2 regions of the Peribacillus sp. NPDC097675 genome follow, and region 2 is predicted to be linked to the other one. Evidence: riboswitches for the same ligand, from Rfam matches in the RefSeq annotation. Region 2 holds a riboswitch; the other holds the start of a gene.
The links. Region 2 has a riboswitch for preQ1 ahead of queC (7-cyano-7-deazaguanine synthase QueC). Riboswitches for the same ligand answer to the same signal wherever they lie in the genome.
Positions count from the first base shown of each region.

Region 1: linked by a shared signal. The riboswitch ahead of ACQKL5_RS09880 (QueT transporter family protein) and the one ahead of queC (7-cyano-7-deazaguanine synthase QueC) in region 2 are both predicted to bind preQ1.

Region 1 is NZ_JBNNSK010000005.1:214,892-218,048, reverse strand. It holds gene ACQKL5_RS09890 (ATP-binding protein) at 1-637, opposite strand, end outside; gene ACQKL5_RS09885 (TVP38/TMEM64 family protein) at 744-1,400, opposite strand; gene ACQKL5_RS09880 (QueT transporter family protein) at 1,513-1,998, opposite strand; PreQ1 riboswitch class I at 2,006-2,050, opposite strand; gene ACQKL5_RS09875 (hypothetical protein) at 2,237-3,052, shown strand.
Region 2 is NZ_JBNNSK010000004.1:18,766-21,922, forward strand. It holds gene queE (7-carboxy-7-deazaguanine synthase QueE) at 1-523, opposite strand, end outside; gene queD (6-carboxytetrahydropterin synthase QueD) at 516-986, opposite strand; gene queC (7-cyano-7-deazaguanine synthase QueC) at 986-1,648, opposite strand; PreQ1 riboswitch class I at 1,707-1,749, opposite strand; gene ACQKL5_RS07335 (methyl-accepting chemotaxis protein) at 1,942-3,157, shown strand, end outside.

The sequences.
Region 1 (3,157 bases), on a different contig from region 2:
GATTGTGTTCAAATAAAGATTTATAGCGCTGTTCACTAGCGAGCAATTGATTTTCCGCGGCGATTCTTTCAGAAATATCCCTGCCTATGACGACCAGACCTTTTCTGGAACCATCCTCATAGAACAATGGGACTTTGATGGTATCGAAGGTCTTGAAATCACCGTTAGGAAGCGGGATATTCTCCTCGCAACGCGTAATTTCCCCCATTTCCCATGTTTCTTGATCGGAGTTTTCGCAGTAAATCAACGATTCTTTGTAAAAATGGGAGTATTCAGCAAGCTCGCTATCTTTTTTTCCTTTATAATCGACATTCTCCAATTGGAATAATTGAAGCCCGACGGTATTTGATTCTAGCCATCTGCCCTCTCCATCTTTAAAGTTAACAAAGTCAACCATTGAGTTAATGAGGGTACTTCGAAGTTGTTCCTCTTCTTTTAATTGCTTAAACTCTTCTCTTTTAGATAGATAGAGAAATAAAATCAATCCGATTAATAGGACAAATACAAATCCCTCTACCCTCTGGAGCAGAATGGATGCCTCTTTATCATGTAAAGTATTAGTAAGGTAGTAATTGAAAAAAATTAATGTGGTCATTCCAGAAAGAATGTAAGTTACTAATATGATGCGTTTTGACATATAGGTCTCCCTGAATTTTCCGACATTTACAAAGATGAAATACATACACATTTTAACAAATTCTAGGGAAAAAATATATGATTCCTCATAAAAAACAGGTATAAGCTTACCTGTTTTTGTTTAAGAATGTTAGGTTCTTTTTTTTCTTGAAGCGTTTAAAGAGAAGGATAAAGACTAAGAGCAGGAAACCGATTACAATTAATGTATATTGATTCATTTCTATGGAGAGTAGTCCGTATGGGATTAAAGATAGAAAGAAAAAGTAAATGAGATTGCCTAATGCGGTTGCCATTAAGAAATCTTTGTAGGTGACGGAGCTAACCCCCGCTGCCAGATTTATTAAACTTGTCGGAATGAATGGGAAAATTCGACCTGTAAAAACGTACATGAACCCATGATCCATAACGGATTCCTGCCAATCATTTCCCATCTTTCTTAAAATCAATGCCTGGAACCAGTGTCTGACACCATAGAAAATGACCCCTGATGCGGCGACGCTTGTAAGCCAACTCCATAAATATCCGAATGTAAAGCCAAAAATTGTAACATTAATTGTTAAGAGTAAAATCAGGGGAATGACAGTAAAGGAGTTCTGAACAATCATCAAGATGAACGTCACAATAAAGGTAAGGAGAAGGTTTTCTGTCAATATGGCTATCACGGATTCCAAATCGCTATTCCAGATCATTGTGAACAATTCCGAATTCAGTCCGATGAAGGTTATTACAATCAAAAGGACGAGTAAAGTTAATATTTTTTTCAACATATCACCACCATTTATCATTTTTCCGGGTATGGGTGAAAAAAAGAGCCGCTGCATCTAGCAGACAGCTCTTTTGGAAAATGAATGTTCTTTTACATTGTATGCAGGGATTTCAAAGCAGCTTTCCAAAATGAATTCTTTTATTCATTATATAAATGATGGGTGCACCGACCAGTAGGACGAGGAACTCTCCGGTAGCTGTAATTGCCCAGGTCCATAAGAATGGTACACCTAAGACTATATTCAATTCCATGGCTATCAGGAACATCGTTAACGTGAATACGAAGATGGTCATGGCCATTCGACCCTTAATGCCCGTTATGAAACGGGAAGAAAAGATGACAAGCAATAAGGCTATTAGAGATTGTCCGACCCCGAAAATTAAATCATATGCCCCTAGCTGTGAAAAGAACAAGTTCGATATGAACACGCCGACGACTATGCCGTATATATATTTTTTATTAAAGATAATAAGATGGTTTAACATTTCGGGTATGCGAAATTGGAGCACCCCAAACATAATCGGTTGAAACACGAATGAGACAGCGATATATATGGCTGCTAAAAGACCATTTATCGCAAGGGTACGAATATTCATTTTTTCTCTCTCCCTAGTTTTTTATCGTGGGATGGTTACGAACCACGTTTAGGCTTTTGTCCGAAGTTTAATAGTATCGTATAAAGGCTAGTTCCGTCAATTTCAAAAGGTATGCGTAATGTGGGATATTCAGGATAAAGGGAGGATGATTAGCTTTAACGTGGTGAAAGAATGGTACTATTCATACAAGTGATGAATTAGGCAAATTAGGGATATATGCAACGATGGAGGGTCATTCATGTTCAATGTAAAGTTTACACATAACGATAGTAGTTATCACAGTCTCAAAAATCTGTACGAGGAAAATATAACGGTCAAGAGCATCGCTCAAGAATTGGAATTCTGCAACAAAGATGAACTGGCGCTTCCCATCAAAAATAAAATGGTAGAAAAGCATTTTGATACATTGGCGGTAGAAGATGAGGGGGAGATCGTTGGGTACATCGATAGACATGAACTTGGTGAAGGGGGAATTTCGGAATACATGAAGGTTTTTTCTCCAAGGGAGCTTGTATCAGATTCAACGCCTTTGATTCAACTATTACATATTTTCAAGAAGAAGACACGGGTATTTGTGCTGGAGAATAATTCGATAAAAAAGTTGATCACGCATGCTGACCTCCAAAAACCACCGATCAGAATGTTGATATTTGGTTATATCACTCTTTTGGAAATGAGACTTAGTGATATTATCTTGCATCGATTTGGGGGGACAAACTGGTACCCGATGATCAGCGACGATCGTCTTCATAAAGCAAGACAATTATATGAGAGAAGAGTGGAGAAAAATGAGGAAATTAACTTAATTGAATGTCTGCAAATTAGTGATAAATTTGACATTATTCTCAAGGATAAAGAATTGAGAACATTTTTTCAAATTCCTTCAAAGAGTAAGGGGAAGAAAGATGCCAATGCCATTCGGAAGTTACGGGATAAGATTTCGCATGCCAATGAACTCGGGTTGGATATGTCTTGGATTGAAATCATAGAAGTGGTCCAAACTTGTGGTAAATTATTGGAAATTTCCGAAACCTATCATTATGAAAGGTACTAGTTCGATAGGATAATGCTCTACCTACTCACTAGAATATTTGCGAAGGCAGTTCCATGCAGTTAAAGAAGAACCCGTCGTTATGCAGGTTCTTCTTTTATATATATA
Region 2 (3,157 bases):
CGTTCTTTGCATACAGATAATCAACCTTATCAAAGACGACAACCTTCAATGAGAATTGGTTGTCGTGCCTTTTATCGGTTAGCTCTTGTATGATTTGATCGAGTACTTCAAAATCGGTTTTCATCTTTGAACTTGGTGGCTTGGGAGAAATCGTCAATTCATCAATATCGTGAAACCAATCCTGCCAACGACTCCCTTGCGTTTCAACGGCGATTTTGATGTTTTTCTCTTTTAAAAGCACAATCAAGCCGTCGAGATTTTTCAGCAGACCGGGATTGCCTCCCGATATCGTCACAAAAGAAAAACCCTTTCCTCCCTTCGCTTTTAGCTCTGTCCAAATTTCTTTAGCCGTCATGGGGATGATATCTCCCTTTCCTGTGCCATCCCAGGTAAAGGCGGAATCACACCAGACGCAGGAATAATCGCACCCGGCTGTCCTGACAAACATCGTTTTCTGTCCGATGACCATTCCTTCCCCTTGAATGGTCGGTCCGAAAATTTCCATCACAGGAAGTTTACTCACAATCCATCCACTCCCTTCTTGCTTCGGCATAACTCGTCGGTGTTTCGTATAGCCGGACAAATTCGACGCGGGCCCCTTTAACATCCTTGTTCTTTAGGGAATGCGCCATTTTTTCATAAATCCAGACGACGATATTTTCAGCGGTTGTATTCATAAGTGGCAATGTTTCATTCAAGTAGCGGTGATCAAGATGGATTTCGATTTCATTTTTCCAGATCCCTTTCAGTTCACCAAAGTCAATCATCAATCCGCGGGAGTCATTAAAGCCACTTACACCGAAAATGACTTTATAGGTGTGGCCATGCAGATTCTTGCATTTCCCTTCATAATCATGAAGATGATGAGCTGCATCAAACGTGAATTCCTTGCTCACTAACACCCGTCTTTGATGATAGTTCAATTGATTACGATGAATGTCCTGTTCTATTTTTTGAAGCTTATCGACAATCTTGAAACCATACATTATAGACTCACCTGCCGTCTACTCAGATAGTCATCCAAACCATTTTTTCGAAGCTTGCAAGCCGGGCACTGTCCACAGCCATCAGCCATGATTCCGTTATAACAAGTGAGCGTCTTTTCACGAACGAAATCGAATGCTCCGAGTTTGTCCGCCATTTCCCACGTTTCTTCTTTATTCAGCCACATAAGCGGCGTATCTATCACAAAGTTCTGGTCCATCGAGAGATTCAAAGTAACATTCAATGATTTAATGAACACATCGCGGCAGTCAGGATATCCACTGAAATCCGTTTCACAAACCCCAGTTACAATATGCTTCGCTCCAATTTGGCTTGCAAGCACTCCTGCAAACGACATGAACAGTAAATTCCTCCCCGGAACAAATGTTGACGGTAACTCCCCGTCTACTCCATCCACAACGGCAATATCCCTCCTGGTCAATGCATTAGGTGCCAATTGATTCAACAAGGACATATCCAGAACATGATGGGGAATCCCCAGCTCCTTAGCAATGTCCCGTGCGCATTCAATTTCCAAGCTGTGCCGCTGATTATAATCAAACGTCACCACTTCCACTTCATCAAATCTCTCCATTGCCCAGAACAAACAGGTGGTACTGTCCTGTCCTCCGCTAAACACCACTACTGCCTTTTCTTTCTTCATCATTTGGGTAAAACTCCTTTTCACAGAAAAAAACAGCACCCTAAGAATAGAGTGCTGCTTCTCCTTAGTTTTTTTAAGAGGGTAGCTAGAACCTCTTCCGCCTTAAGCAGAATATCTTTATTGCTAAAGTAATCATAACGTATATCTTATTGGGTTATCAATAAATATCCATTTTAAAATGATATTCCCAATTACACTATTTCCTTATTTTTTTCATTGTTAAACTTAATATATTCTTTACCTTTTCCGATATACAAAAGGTAAACTACTATACCGAAAAAGGGGACATCTACTTGAAACGAATTAAAACAAAGATATTGATTACATTTATGTTAGTCATTTCTTTATGTATCATCTTGGGGGCCTACAGTATTTACAGTAGCAATAAGTCTCTTACCAATTCTAGAGATATTATCGACCACGAGTTACCTCTTCTTATCAAAGATGAGCAATTACTATATAACATGTCACAAAGAGTGGCAATGGCTAGGGGCTATATTTTATTTGGGGATAAAAAATATAAAGAAGATTTCCTAGCTTATACTGAAGATAGCAAAATCCTTCAGGACGAACTCTTGGCTATATCTAATTCTGAAAGAACGAAGAAATTGATTGAAAAAAGTATAGATTGGAGAACCATGCTTGAAGAACGCGTCTTTACTCAGTATGAGCAAGGAGATGTAAAGCAAGCTAAACAAATATTATTAAATGAAGTGGCACCCATCAGCATTGAAGTAATGGCTGGTTTTAAGGAGCTCGCTTCCGAACGAGAAAAATTGATCGCTGATTCTGGTGAGAACATTGTCAGCAGTGGCGAATCCGTTAAAAAGACGAGTATTATTTTAACCGTTATTACCATCATAGCCGGAATTAGCTTTGCTCTTATTACTGCCAATCTCATTACAAAACCCCTTCTAAAAATTCGCGATAGAATGAAGTTAGTGGAGAATGGTGAACTGAACCACGAACCACTTAAACAGACAACACAAGATGAACTCGGGGAATTGACGCTTTCAGCCAACGAAATGCAGAGAAACCTTCGCGAAATCATTGAAAACATGTTGAATGTTTCTGAATCCGTTACGAGCAAAAGCGAAGAGCTGACCCAATCGGCACATGAAGTTCAACAAGGAAGCAGTCAGATAGCAACCACCATGTACGAACTATCGGAAGGTTCGGAGTCACAAGCCAACCAGGCATCCGAAATTGTCCGTATGATGGAAAAATTCTCAAGCAAAATTCAGAAGGCTCATCTAGAAGGAGAAGAAATTACCCAAACTTCCACCGAAATCCTATCCTTGACCAAGGAAGGAATGACGTTAATGAACAATTCGGTGCAGCAAATGCAAACGATTGACGGTATCGTCAAACAGGCCGTAGAGGAAGTAAAAGGCCTTGATTCGCAATCTCAGGAAATTTCACAGCTTGTTCAGGTTATACAAGACATTTCCAATCAAACCAATTTACTTGCCTTAAATGCAGCCATCGAGGCTGCACGCGCAGGCGAAC